Linked DNA regions of Saccharothrix violaceirubra. The protein of the gene in region 1 interacts with the protein of each later gene in a pairwise test. Links are inferred from orthologs where the notes say so. Each region holds a gene or a part of one and is shown on either strand. Other genes may lie near its edges.

The links.
Region 2: the proteins of ligA (region 1) and leuS interact in binary tests that used the Escherichia coli proteins (3 or more experiments, as listed by UniProt). The link is inferred for Saccharothrix violaceirubra from one-to-one orthologs.

The regions. Positions count from the first base shown.
Region 1 is NZ_JACHJS010000001.1:3,538,391-3,545,426, forward strand. What follows is about bases 2,367-5,325. They hold ligA (NAD-dependent DNA ligase LigA), read left to right. Parts: upstream 2,367-2,831; coding sequence 2,832-4,820; downstream 4,821-5,325. Other genes in these bases: F4559_RS16835 (hypothetical protein), read left to right, coding at 2,367-2,684; F4559_RS16845 (tetratricopeptide repeat protein), read left to right, coding at 5,191-5,325. Outside these bases: F4559_RS16815 (AraC family transcriptional regulator), read left to right, coding at 1-102; F4559_RS16820 (hypothetical protein), read right to left, coding at 166-459; F4559_RS16825 (hypothetical protein), read left to right, coding at 715-1,281; F4559_RS16830 (RNA polymerase sigma factor), read left to right, coding at 1,390-1,950; more of F4559_RS16835, read left to right, coding at 1,962-2,366; more of F4559_RS16845, read left to right, coding at 5,326-7,036. UniProt on the Escherichia coli protein: DNA ligase that catalyzes the formation of phosphodiester linkages between 5'-phosphoryl and 3'-hydroxyl groups in double-stranded DNA using NAD as a coenzyme and as the energy source for the reaction.
Region 2 is NZ_JACHJS010000001.1:7,122,255-7,129,692, forward strand. Bases 1,325-4,685 are described here. They hold leuS (leucine--tRNA ligase), read left to right. Parts: upstream 1,325-1,716; coding sequence 1,717-4,485; downstream 4,486-4,685. Other genes in these bases: F4559_RS33095 (esterase-like activity of phytase family protein), read left to right, coding at 1,325-1,574; F4559_RS33105 (hypothetical protein), read right to left, coding at 4,525-4,685. In the rest of the region: F4559_RS33090 (SdpI family protein), read right to left, coding at 1-368; more of F4559_RS33095, read left to right, coding at 468-1,324; more of F4559_RS33105, read right to left, coding at 4,686-5,109; F4559_RS33110 (hypothetical protein), read right to left, coding at 5,325-5,636; F4559_RS33115 (EndoU domain-containing protein), read right to left, coding at 5,644-6,285; F4559_RS33120 (TetR/AcrR family transcriptional regulator), read right to left, coding at 6,282-7,019; F4559_RS33125 (MMPL family transporter), read left to right, coding at 7,138-7,438.

The DNA.
Region 1 (7,036 bases):
GCCAAGTATTTCCGGCAACGCACCGCGCTCGCACCCGGGGAATTCCGACTTCGGACCGGTCGCCCGATCCGGGAGGGCGCTCCCGGGGATATTCCGACATAACGACGTCATCGGAATATCCAGGGCCGGTCGACGCGGTACGGGACCGCGCCGACCGGCCGCCTGTCATACCTTGGTGCCGCCGTCGAACCGGTGAAGTGTCTGACGGCGGCGTTCGGCGCGCTGACGTGCGGCTTGCGACGACACGCCCAGCGCGGAGCCTATTTCCGCCCAGGTGTGGCCACCGTGCCCGACGGCCGGGGCGGGTTCACGGGCCCGGAGCACCTCCAGGTCCCCCATCTCGCGGACCGCACGGGAGACGGACTCCAGTACCCACAGCCTGACCAGGATCTCCGGGTCGTGCACGGGGCTGATCAGGACGACCAGCTCGTGCACGAGCGCGCGGACTCTCTCTTCCACCTCGTCATCGAAGAAGACCCCCACAAGATCGAACCTACGACACGCCGACAACCCGCCGGAGACAAATCACCCTGATGGAGCAGCGCTGACTTCGGCCGGAAAACAACTTTTGTTTCAACGAGAACGAAACACAAATTGTTTTACCGGAATTACCCCCGTCGGCCGATTCCGCGCCGATCACCGCGTGCGAAGCTCTTCATCGCCGCTCGATTACCGAGAGGCTTCACCGGGGAAACAAGATGGGGGATCGATTTCGTGTTGAAGCGATTGTTGAGCACGGCCACGGCCATCGCCGCACTGGGTGTGCTGGTCCTCGGCGGCAACGCGTCCGCCGCACCCGACCCGACCGTACCCGAAGAGGCGCAGGTCGCCACCTTCGTCGAAGGGTCCGAGGAGGCATCCCCCCTCGCCAAGTCCGACTACATCGCGGGTGCCGCGGCCAACGGCCAGGCGTTGACCCAGTTGCAGAAGGACGACCTCAACTCGGCCGCCGTGACCTGCTGGAGCTGGGACGCCTGGCGGCAGGCGAAGAACGTCTTCGGCGCCAGGCTGTGGACCTCCCACCACCGGGTGAAGTGGTGCGGCGACGGCTCGTGGATCCGCGCGCACGCCTACACCGAGCGCTGGGGCGAGACCCACTGGATCGGCTGGACCGACAAGGGCCTGACGCAGTCGGGTCAGCAGTACGGCGTGAACTGGAACCGGTACAACTCCTGGACCCAGCGCAAGTTCTGCTACGTCGACTACTTCAACTGCATCCAGGAGTCGAACCCGTACCACAACACCACGGTCTTCCCCAACGGCAAGGGCCAGTGGAGCTGACCGCTTGACCGCACGACCCCCGTTCCGCTCGGGCCGGCGCCGGCCCGAGCGGAACTTTCGCGTTCGGGGCGGGAACCAGGACCTGCCGGGCGGGCATGAAGGGGTGTGATGGGCGACCAGGAGCTGTGGGACGCGGCCGTGACCGGCGACGCCGAGGCGTTCGGCGAGTTGTTCGGCCGCCACCACGACGCCGTGTACAACTACTGCTTCCGCCGGGTGGCATCGTGGTCGGTGGCCGAGGACCTCGTCTCCGCGGTGTTCCTGGAGGCGTGGCGCACCCGCCGTCGACTCGTGCTCGACACCGGGTCGCTGCTGCCGTGGCTGATCGGCGTGGCCACCCGGGTGACCCACCGGCACCGGCGGTCCGGGACCCGCTACGACGCGCTGCTCCGGCGGATCCCGGCCGGTCCACCCGAGCCGGAACTGGCCGAGACCGTGGCCGCGAAGATCGACGACGAACGGCGCATGGCCGACGTGCTCGCCGCGATCGCGGGACTGCCCAAGCGGGAACGGGACGTCATCGCCGTGTGCGTGTTCGGCGAGTTGGACTACGCGTCCGCCGCGATCGCGTTAGGCGTTCCGGTCGGCACCGTGCGCTCACGGTTGTCCCGCGCACGCCGCCGCCTCGCCGCGCTCGTGCCGCCCGTCCCGCTGTCCTCGAACCGATGAACGGAGGAGCGATGCACGACATCCTGGGCGACCTGCCGGCGGCACGGCGCATCCCGGCCGCGAAGGCCGAGAGCATGCGCATGGGGATCGAACGCGCCGTCCGCGCACGGCCACGACGCCGGACCCGGCGCGGGTGGCTGCTCGTCCCCGCCGGGGCGGTCGCGCTCCTGGTGGCGGTCCTGCTCGTCGCGGACGTCCTGGTGACACCACAGCCCGCCTACGCGTCGTGGACCGCCGAGCCGAGCGGACTCGGCCCGGCCGAGACCGCCGCACTGGGCACGCGGTGCGCCGACGACGTGCGCGACGCGTTCCCGGACGCGGCGTCCGACCTGCGGCCGGTCGTCGGCGAACGGCGTGGCGTGTTCCAGACCGCGCTGGTGGCGAGCGGGCGGCAGGTCGCGCTGTGCGCCGACTGGCTCGGGGTCCGGGACGGCGACTCCGTGCGGGGCGGCACGCTCAGCGGCCTGACGCCCGACGCCGCGCTCGCGCCGGGCGAGGTGCTCCAGACCGTGGCCGTCCCGGGCCAGGCGTCGGGTCCGGACGCGGCGCGGATCGCGTACGGCCTGGTCTCGCCGGAGGTCAGCCGGGTGACCGTGGACACCGCCGACGGCCGGCACGTGACCGCGTCCGTGCACGACGGCTACTTCCTCGCGTGGTGGCCGTCCGGCGCCGACCCCGAACAGGTCACCGCGTTCGACTCGGCCGGACGCGCCCTCGTCCCGCCGGTCCGCTGAGCACGCCGGGACGCCCCTCCCCCGTCCCGGCCGCCCCCGACCCGGTGACGTCCGCCACCCCCAGGACGTCACCGGGTCGACTCATTACCCGACCGCGTGGCCAGGACTCCACCGGAACTGTCGGTGCCCGGAGGTAGCTTGTGCCCTGTGAACGCTCAGGAACGCATCCGGGAACTCGCCGATCAGATCGTGTCGTTGCGCGACGCCTACTACAGCGGTTCGCCGCTGGTGGCCGACGCCGAGTACGACGCGATCGAGGACGAGCTGCGCGCTCTCGTGGCGGCCCATCCCGAGTGGACGCCGGACCCGAATCCGCTGGAGCAGGTGGGTGCGCCGGCCGTGCTGCACGCCCCGGTACGGCATTCGCGTCCGATGCTGTCGTTGGAGAAGGCGACGAAGCCCGAGCAGGTGGCGGCGTTCTTCGACCGGTTCCCGGGCCAGCCGGTCGTGGTGATGCCCAAGCTGGACGGGTTGTCGCTGGCGCTGGTGTACGAGGACGGCCGGTTGGCGCGGGCCGTCACGCGCGGTGACGGCACGACCGGCGACGACGTGACACCGCTGGTCAGGGCATTGGTGGACGGCGTGCCGCCGAAGATCGACACGTCCGGGCGCGTCGAGGTGCGCGGCGAGGCGGTCATGCTGCGGTCGACGTTCGCGGCCTACAACGAGACGCACCAGGACAAGCCGTTGATCAACCCGCGCAACGCGGCGGCGGGCACGCTGCGGGCCAAGGACCCGGCGGCGGTGGCCGGGCGGCGGATGGTGTTCTTCGCGTTCGACCTGGACGCCTCGGACGGCGCGGCGGCCGATCTGGAGCAGGGGCTGCGGACGTTCGGGTTCACGGTGGCGGACATGCGGCACTGCTCGGACGCGGCGGCGGCCCAGGACGTGATCTCCGACATCGAGCGCGAGCGCAACGAGCTGGACTACGACCTCGACGGCGCCGTGCTGCGGCTGGCCAACCGCGACGCATACTCGGCCGCCGGCACCCGGTCGAACTCCCCGCGCGGCGCGCTGGCGTACAAGTTCGCGGCCGAGGAGAAGACCACGGTGCTGGCGGACGTCGTGTGGGACGTGGGCAAGACGGGCAAGATCGCGCCGGTGGCGTGGTTGGAGCCGGTGTTCGTGGGCGGCACGACGGTCACCAGGGCGACCTTGGCCAACCAGGAGGTCATCCGCGCCAAGGGCATCCGCATCGGCGACACGGTGCTGGTCCGCCGGGCCGGCGACGTGATCCCGTTCGTGGCGGGGGTGCTCGACGAGTCGAAGCGCACGGGCGAGGAGCAGGAGATCGTGCCGCCGACGCATTGCCCGTCGTGCGCACAACCGTTGACCGAACAGGGCAACAGTCGCGAGCTGTTCTGCACCAACGTGGCCTGCCCGGCGCAGACCGTGCGCCGCCTGATCCACTGGGCGTCGCGCGCGGCGGCCGACATCGACGCGATCGGTCCGGTGTGGATCGAGCGCCTGGCCGAGACCGGCCTCCTGGAGAACCCGTCGGATTTCTACACCCTGACCAAGGAACGCCTGCTGGAGTTCGACCGGGTGGGCGAGACCTCCGCGACCCGGATGATCGAATCGATCGACAAGAGCCGCGCGGTCGGCCTGCGCCGCGCCTTGATCGGCCTGGCGATCCCGATGGCGTCGGAAGGCACGTCCGCCCGCCTGTGCAAGGCCGGTTTCGGCTCGCTGGAGGAAGTCGCCGACGCCGGCGAGGAACGCCTGGTGGCCGTGGAGGACATCGGCCCCAAGGTGGCCGCCTCGCTGACCGAACACCTGGCCCGCCTGCGCCCGGAACTGGAACGCCTGCGCGAACGCGGCGTATCACTGGACGTCCGCGAGGAAGACCTCCCGGCCGTGGTCGCCTCCGACGCGCCGTTGGCCGGAAAGACCATCGTCATCACCGGAACCATCAGCGACCCCCGCTCGGGCGAGAAGGTCCCGCGCCCCACTTTCCAGCGCCTGTGCGAAAAGGCCGGCGCCACCGCCACCTCGTCGGTCTCGGCCACCACCGACCTGCTCGTGACGGGCGCGGACGTCGGCGCCGCGAAGCTGACGAAGGCGGAGAAGCACGACGTGGAGGTAGTGGACCAGTCGGTGATCTGGGCACAACTGATCGCCGCCGGCATCGCCTGACCACGACGACAAGATCAACCACCGCGACCGGTGGCATGTCGGGCACCCACGACATGCCACCGGTCGACGACACGACGGGGTACGGGCACCATCACGACCAACCCCGCTATCCACCCGCGCAGAACCCCATACGAAGCATGGGCAGCATGCCGATCAGCCCGCTACCTGCGCGCACAGGTCCCTATGCCGTGCACCGGCAGCATCTGACTCGACCCACGACGGCGGCGCACCCGGGGCCGATCCCCCTGAGTGGCCCTCCCCGGTGGTCGGCCCGAGCGGCGAGCGACCGCTTGCACAGCTTCCCCGACTCAACCCCGGACCAGGCGACCAAGCACCTGTCACCCCATCAAGATGCGGCACACTCGGCGAGATGACCGAACGACCCATGTCCAACAGCGTCGAAAACGCCATCACCGGCTACGCAAGCCACGTCGTCCAAGCCGGCAAGATCTACGGCGACATCAACTTCCACCACCCAGCGCCCCCACCGGATCCCCCGTACCACCCCCTCCCCTCACACCCACCGGAAGTCTGGCTCCTGCAACCACACTTCGGCGTAGTCCCCTACCTGGGCCGCGAAGACCTGCTCACCACCCTCCAAACCTGGTGCGAAACCGACCACCCCTTCGCCATCGCCCACATCACCGGCGAAGGCGGCTCAGGCAAAAGCCGCCTGGCAGCCGAGTTCTGCACCCGCATGACCGCCTGGGCCTCAGGCCGCGCCGGCCCGGAAACCCTTGCCGTCCTGGCCCCCACCACCGACACGGTCCTGACGATCGACTACCCCGAGCAGGGAACCGCCGTCCTCGGCAAAGCCCTGGAACGACTGGCCACCCGCCCGGACGGCCCTCGAATACGCGTAGTACTCCTGTCCCGCGCCACGCACTGGTGGCCGGAACTCGACCGAGCCGGCCACCGCACAGCGTCCCTGTTCACCACGCTCCACCTGGACCTGGCCGAACACACCCTGTCCCCCGCGGAACGCCACACCCACGCGAAGGCCGCCGTAGATGCCTTCAGCCACCACCTGAACCTGAAACCCGTCCCACCACCGGACGTCACCGACGACGACTACGCCAACCCGCTACTCGTCCACGTGGCCGCCTTACTCGCCCTACACGGCCACCGCACAGCAAACCCGGTCCGCGAGAACGTCCTGGCCCACATCGTCACCCGGGAACGAAACAGGTGGACCCGCCTCCTGCCCGCACACCACCTGGCAGACCTCCACGAGACACACGCCTTACGCGCGGTACTCCTGACCCTGCTGACCGCCCCTTCCGCCGCCGAGGCCGCGGACCGGTTGGCCGCCCTCCCAGAGTTCGCCGGCGAGGCCCAACGGGAACGCCGCAGCCGCATCGCCTACTGGCTGGCCGACCTGTACCCCGGCGACCCGCTCATGACGTCCTTCGGCCCGGACCTGCTGATCGAGGAACTGCTGGACACCCCGGTGCTCGACGAAGTGGTCACGACGGCGCACACCCACAGCCCGTCCGGCCGCGTCCGACTGCTCAACACCCTCAGGCTCGCGGCGGAACGCCGACCGACCGTCCGGGCCGCGCTGCACAAGTACCTGATCTCCAGCATCGACGTCCTCGCGCACCAGGCCCTGGACGCTCCGAACGGCCTGCTGACCGACGCCGTGGACAGCGCACTGACGCTCTGCGCCGAACGCGACGACCCGCATCTGGCCCTTGCCTGCGTCGAACTGCGCAAGGCTCTACCCCTGGATCACGAGCGCGACGCCCGACTGCTGTGCACCATCACGCAGGCGCTCCTGCCACTCTCCCGGAGACTGGCGGAGAAAGACCCCAAGGACGGCCTGGTAGCCCTTCGACTGTCCCTGAGCCTGTTGAGCCACAACTGCCTCCAGGCAGGCCGGTTCGAGGACGCGCTCGCAGCCAACACCGAATGCGTGGACGTCTCCCGCCGACTTGTCGAGAACGACGACGGACACCGCACGTCCCTGGCCTTCGACCTGGGCAATCTCGCCGTGGGCAATGTCCATGTCGGCCGACTCGACGACGCCCTCGCCGCCGCCGTGGAGTCCGTCGCGGTGGCCCGCGAGATACCCGAGGACGAGAACACGGCCGCCCTCGCCTTGATCAAGTTGAGCGGCATCCACGCCGAGCTGGGCGAGTACGACGTCGCGCTCACGGCCAACACCGAGTCGTTGGCTGTGCTACGTCGTCTGGTCGCGTCAGGCGAGAAGTACT
Region 2 (7,438 bases), 3.6 Mb from region 1 along the record:
GCGCATGCGCAGCCGCCGCACCCGGCGGGCGTCGGCTCGGGCATGGCCTCGGCGGCCCGGTGGCCCAGCACGCCGCCGGCACCGGCGATCACCAGCGTGCCGACCAGGCCGACCAGGCCGATGACGAGCGCGGTCTCCGGCTTCGCGGCGATGGCCGCGGCGGTCACCAGCGCGACCGCACCGGCCACGATCGTGGGAACACCGGCGATGCGGTTGGCCAGCGCAAACGTTTCATCGTCACGCAACGTGGCCTTGGTGCGGACACCGAAGAACCTGTTCCGGTGAAGCAGGCCCCGCAAGCCCAGCGCGCCGATCGCGACGAACGCGGCCCCGACCAGGGCCGATACCACCAGCAGCACGATGTTCACGCCCACGAGGGTAGGCCCGCGGGATTCCGAACCACGAACCGGGTTTCACCCGGACGAGCACTTCCCGTCGAGGTCCGATGATCGGAAGGCTGTGGGCACATGAGACTTCGCACCTGCGTCGCCGTGGTCGTCCTCGCGTTGGGCGTGACCGCGGTGCCGGCGACCGCCGCGCCGGCCGGTGTCCGCTACCTCGGACAGGCGGTCGTCCCGCACAAGCTCCAGTTCCGGGGCACGACCGTCGGTGGCCTGTCCGGCATCGACCGCGACCCGTTCACCGGCCGATACGTGCTGATCAGCGACGACCGCGGCTACACCGAGCCACCCCGGTTCTACACGGCGAACGTGCGGGTCACGACGTCCGGCGTCGACTCGGTGGAGATCACCGACGTGCGGACGTTGAAGCGGCCCGACGGCTCGACCTACCCCTCGCCCGCCGTCGACACCGCCAACGCGATCGACCCCGAGGAACTGCGCGTCGACCCGTGGACCGGCGGCTACTGGTGGGCACAGGAAGGCGACCGGCCCACCGGCAAGCCGCTCGTGCAGCCGTCCATCCGGCAGGCCGGGCGTGACGGGGCGCACGTGGCCGACTTCACCCTGCCGCGCAACTACGCCATCGAGCCGACCACCGGTCCGCGCCGCAACCAGGCGCTGGAGGCGTTGACGTTCTCCTCCGCCGGGTTCCTGGTGACCAGCGTCGTGGAGGGTCCGCTGCTCCAGGACGGCGACGTGCCGACCGTCGACCGGGGCGCGTTGACCAGGCTGACCGTGCAGACGCGCGGTGGCGACGTGGTCGCGCAGTACGCGTACCCGTTGGAGAAGCTGTTCGCGGTGCCCGAGCCGGGGCCGTGGGGACCGGACACGGGCGTGCCGGCGATCCTGGCCGACCCGTACACGCCCGGGAAGTACCTGACGCTGGAACGCCAGTGGGTGCCCGGCGCCGGGTACGACGTGCGGATCTTCGAGATCTCGGTCTTCGGCGCCACGGACGTGCGCAGGCTCGACACGTTGAACGCGAACGTGCGACCTGTGCACAAGAAGCTCGTGGCGAACCTGAAGGACCTTCCGCTGCCGGTGGTCGACAACGTCGAGGGCATCACGTGGGGCTCGGTCCTGCCCACCGGCGAACGCACCCTGCTGCTGGTCAGCGACGACAACTTCTCGGCCGAGGAGTTCACCCGGTTCATCGCGGTCGCGCTGCGCTGATACCGTGGTGACATGAGCAAGGCAAGCCTGCTTCTTGGCTAGCCGCGCGGACCGTCAGGATCGCGCGGCAACCCCTCACGCCCGTCGGGCTGGGGGGTTTCGTCGTGTCAGGGCAGGTATACCGATCGAGAGGGACATCCCGATGAGCACCGAGTCGGCGGAAACCCCGGCGTTCCGCTACACCGCCGGACTGGCGGGCGAGATCGAGCAGCGGTGGCAGAAGCACTGGGAGGAGCAGGGCACCTTCCACGCGCCCAACCCGGTCGGTCCGCTCGCCGGCGAGGTCCCGGCCGACAAGCTGTTCGTCCAGGACATGTTCCCGTACCCGTCGGGCGCCGGCCTGCACGTCGGCCACCCCCTGGGCTTCATCGGCACGGACGTGTTCGCCCGGTACCACCGGATGAACGGGCGCAACGTGCTGCACACGATGGGCTTCGACGCGTTCGGCCTGCCCGCCGAGCAGTACGCCGTGCAGACCGGGCAGCACCCCCGGCACACCACGGAGGAGAACATCCGGACCTACCTGCGGCAGATCCGCCGGCTGGGCCTGGGCCACGACGAGCGCCGGCGCATCTCCACGATCGACCCGGACTACTACCGGTGGACCCAGTGGATCTTCCTGCAGATCTTCGAGTCCTGGTACGACGCCGAGGCCGGGCGGGCGCGTCCGATCTCCGAGCTGGTCGCCCAGTTCGAGTCCGGTGAGCGCGAGGCGCCCGGCGGCTGGGCGGACCTGTCGAAGGCCGAGCGGGAGCGGGTGCTGGGCGAGTACCGCCTGGCCTACCTGTCCGAGGCGCCGGTCAACTGGTGCCCCGGCCTGGGGACCGTGCTGGCGAACGAGGAGGTCACCGCCGACGGGCGCAGCGAACGCGGCGACTTCCCCGTGTTCCGGCGCTCGCTGCGCCAGTGGATGATGCGGATCACCGCGTACGCCGACCGCCTGGTCGACGACCTGGACCGGCTGGACTGGCCGGACAAGGTCAAGGCCATGCAGCGCAACTGGATCGGGCGGTCGCAGGGCGCGCGCGTGCGGTTCGCCGTCGGCGGGTCCGCGATCGAGGTCTTCACGACCCGGCCCGACACGCTGTTCGGCGCGACATACCTGGTGCTGGCGCCCGAGCACCCGCTGGTGGACGCGATCACCACGGCCGACGCCGTCGACGCCGTCGCGGCCTACCGGCGTGAGGTCGGCCGGAAGTCCGAACTGGACCGACAGGAGAACAAGGAGAAGACAGGCGTCTTCACCGGATCTTTTGCGGTCAACCCGGTCAACGGCGCGAAGCTGCCGGTGTACGTCGCCGACTACGTGCTGATGGGCTACGGCACCGGCGCGATCATGGCCGTGCCCGGCCAGGACCAGCGCGACTGGGACTTCGCCAAGGCGTTCGACCTGCCCGTGATCCGGACCGTCCAGCCGCCCGCGGACTTCGACGGCGAGGCGTTCACCGGCACCGGCCCGGCCGTCAACTCCGGCTTCCTGGACGGCCTGGACGTGGCCGACGCCAAGAAGCGGATCATCGCCTGGCTGGAGGAGGAAGGCCACGGCGAAGGCACGGTCCAGTTCAAGCTGCGCGACTGGCTGTTCTCGCGCCAGCGCTACTGGGGCGAGCCGTTCCCGATCGTGTACGACGAGGACGGCACGCCCGTCGCCGTGCCCGAGTCGGCGCTGCCGATCGAACTGCCCGACATCGACGACTACTCGCCGCGGACGTTCGACCCCGAGGACGCGGACTCGCAGCCGTCGCCACCGCTGTCGCGCGCCGCGGAGTGGACGAAGGTCGTGCTGGACCTGGGCGACGGCCCGCGCGAGTACCGGCGCGAGGTCAACACCATGCCCAACTGGGCCGGATCGTGCTGGTACCAGTTGCGCTACGTGGACCCGACCGAGTCGTCGCGGTTCGTGAACGCGGAGAACGAGCGCTACTGGCTGGGCCCGCAGGCGTCCCGCGGCGCCTCGGACCCGGGTGGTGTCGACCTGTACATCGGCGGCGTCGAGCACGCCGTCCTGCACCTGCTGTACTCGCGGTTCTGGCAGAAGGTGCTGTTCGACCTGGGCCACCTGTCCGGCGACGAACCGTACCGGCGGCTGTTCAACCAGGGCATGGTCGAGGCTTACGCGTACCGCGACGCCCGTCGCGTGCCCGTCCCGGCCGAGCAGGTCGAGGAGCGTGACGGCAAGTACTTCTACGAAGGCGAAGAAGTCACCCGCGAGTACGGGAAGATGGGCAAGAGCCTGAAGAACGTCGTCACGCCGGACGAGATGTGCGACAAGTACGGCGCCGACACGTTCCGCCTGTACGAGATGTCCATGGGGCCCATGGACGTTTCGCGGCCTTGGGCGACCAAGGACGTCGTCGGCGCACAGCGGTTCTTGCAGCGGCTGTGGCGCAACCTGGTCGACGAGACGACGGGCGAGTTGCGTGTCGTCGACACGCCGGCGACCGAGGACGAGCTGCGCCTGCTGCACCGCACGATCGACGGCGTGCGCGACGACTACGCGAACCTGCGCTACAACACGGCGGGCGCGAAGTTGATCGAGCTGAACAACTACGTGACCAAGCACCACCCGTCCGGTGCCCCGCGTGACCTGGCCGTGCCGCTGGTCCTGATGCTGGCGCCGCTGAGCCCGCACGTGGCCGAGGAGCTGTGGTCGAAGCTGGGCAACGCCACGTCGCTGGCCCACGGCCCGTTCCCGGTGGCGGACGCGAAGTACCTGGTGGAGGACACGGCCGAGTACCCGATCCAGGTCAACGGCAAGGTGCGCGCGCGGGTGGTCGTGGCGGCGTCGGCTTCGCCGGACGAGGTGAAGGCGACGGCCCTGGCGGACGAGAAGGTCGTCGAACTGTTGGGCGGCAAGGAGCCGCGCAAGGTGATCGTCGTCCCCGGCCGGTTGGTGAACGTGGTGCTGTGAGTTCTCGTGGTGCCGGGACCTGCGGGTCCCGGCACCACCTCACGGCTTGGGTAGCTGGGCGGCCACCTCGGCGATCAGCTCCAGGGTCCCGACGTCGACGACGCCCGAGACGGACTCCGTCTCGGCGATGGTGATGTTGTCGGCTTTGGGGTCCGCCGAGTAGTGGTCACCGGTGAAGGCGATGTCGGCCAGGCCGAGGAGGGCGCTGCCCAACGGCCTGATGTCGCCACTCCCATGGACGTCCATCACCCGCTGGAAGTCGCGGACCTGCCCCCGGTTCGCGAACCCGACCCAGACCACCGAGACGACGGCGACGTTGCCCGCCCCGTCGTCGAGCGCGAAGACCGTCCGGTCGAGCGACCGGCACGGCGTCCGGACGAAGAACTCGCGGACCTGCCCGAACGATGCGGTGAGGCACTCCAGGTCACGCCGGTCGACCTTCCTGGTGACCCGGCGCCCCAGCCGGCTCCAGGCCGCGTCGCCATTGCCTTCGCGCGCCGACTTCTTGCTGTCGGCCTTACGCGCCGACAGGCTGTCGACGGGACCTCCTCCACCCGCACCGCCCCCGACGGCCGCTCCTCCGCCGACCCCGGCCAGGGCCACCACCGCGATCGCGGCCACCACCGCGCCACCCCCACCACTGCCCTTGTCCGATCCGCCGCCAGCCCCACCGATCCTGCGACTCACCGCGTACCCCCTGATCCGTCGGCGGACCAGAAGACACCACCGACCGGCTTTCCGGTCCGGAACGCGTCGGTATCACCTGATCGAGCGAGGGCGCTCGACGTCGCCGGTCGTCGTGGGAACTCGCCACCGGTACGCCTCGGGGAAGTGGGCGCTTACGGCTCGCGGACGTTGAGCGAGGCCACGACCTCGTCGCGGTCGTTGATGAAGTCGTGGCCGGTCGGCAGGGTGAACAGGCCGATCAGATCCACGAACACATCCCGCTCGGCCGGGGTGATCCCGATCCGGGAACGGTGGAGCAGCGCGCTCAACTCGTCGAAGAAGAAGCCCCACTCCCCGGCTTCGCCCAGCCCTTCGAGGCTGTCGAGATCGTCGTCGGAGATCCGTCCGGCCAATCCCGCCACGAGTGGCAACGCCTCCTCGTGGAAGCGGACGAGTCGGTCGTGGCGGGCGACTGGCTCACTCATCGTTCGGTCACCTCGTCGGATCGGTGGGGTTGCCGTACCTGTCGTTGTGGATCACGCCTCGTCCTCGACGGGGATAGCCGGTCCACACCGCGCCGTCCGGCCCGAGAATCACATCCATCACGACCCCCTCGCGTTCTCCTCGTACTTGCCAACTGTCGGGGTTCCATCTGGCCCGGGGTGGCGAGTCGGGGTTCCTGGCCACGTCGAGGATGGCCGAGATGATCTTTTCATCACTCCAGTGGGCCGGGAACTCTTTCTTGAACGGCATTCCGGTGCCTGGAGCGTGTCCGCCGTTCTCATCGTCCCCGTCGCCGTCGAGGATGTGGACTCGGCGGGCTTCCGTGACGTGGAACGTCGGTGGCGTCCTGCCCTCTTGGATAGCGTCCCACGCGGTGGGTGTGGAGGTCAGACCAAGTGAAGTCAGGTAATTCTCGACCAGGGCGGTGATGGCCCGCAGGTCGTCGACCGTCGCACGGATCGCCTTGGCCGTCGTGGCGAACGCGGTGTGCCTCGCATCGCCGAGCGTGGTCATGAGCAGGGCGTGTGCCTCGTCGACCAAGGTCGCGGCCTGCTCGTGGTGCGCGATCGCCTGCGCGACCAGGTCCAAGGCCCGCCGTAGCGATTTGCCCACCTCGCCGAGCGACGTCATGGTCGCGGGTCCACGCCCATCTCGCCCATGAGGTTGGTCAGCATCAGCTCGAACAGGGGCTCCGGGTTGGAGACCGCGAACGGGAAGGCGCCGAAGACCTCCAGGGCCACGTGGCCGTACAGGCGGACCCACGACTGGAGGATGTGGTAGATCGCGCCGAGGTGCAGCACGGTCTCGTCGACGACGACGCCGCGCTCCACCACGGTGTTGATCAGCACCTTCTGGAAGGCCGTCAGGTCGTTCCGCAGCGTTTCCGGCACGTCCGGCGGCACGGGTTTGCGGAACGGGTGGCTGGCGACGAGTTTGGCGGCGACCTCCAGGAACACCCGGCCGAACTGGTCGTCGGTGCGTCCGCCGGCGAGCATGTCGGCCCGGCGGTTGTCGGTCGACGCGAACACGAGCGCGAATTCATTCGGGTGGTCCAGCGCCCATCGCCTGAATGCCTTGCACACGGTGAACACGTGCACGGTGATGTCCTCGGACACGACCGGCTCCAGGGCTTTCGACAGCTCTCCGTCGAGGTCGACGCAGATGTCGTCGCACAGTCTGGCCAGCAGGTCTTCGCGCGAGTCGTAGTAGCGGTACAGCGCCGGAGCGGTGATGCCGAGTTCCCGGGCAATGGCACGCAGCGTGACCGCGTCACGGCCCTGTGCCGCCAGTAGGGCACGCGCCTGACGACGAATATCACGCTCGGTTTCGGCTCGGAGCCGCTCGCGTCGCGTGGCGTCGGTCATACCTCACTCCATTGGGTGGTAAACACTGTTCACCGGGCGTACCTTGACGACCAGTGAACGGTGTTTACCGAGTTCACGTCCTGTCGACAACCGTAGCTCACTCGTTCGAGGAGGACGCGTGTTCGCGAAGTGGGGAGCGCTGGCATACCGCCGCCGTTGGGTGGTGTTGATCGCGACGGTGGTGCTGGCGGTGGCCGGTGGCGTGTGGGGCCTCGGCGTGTTCGACCGCCTCAGCCAGGGCGGCTACGACGCGCCCGGCAGCGAGGCCGCCCGGGCGACCAAGACCGTCCAGGACACCTTCGGCCGCCAGGGCGGCGACGTGATCGTGGTCTACGACACGGCCGACCAGGCCAAGCTCAAGGAGGTCGGCGACCGCCTCGCCGACCTGCCGGACGACGTCGTCGCACCGGCCCAGCTCG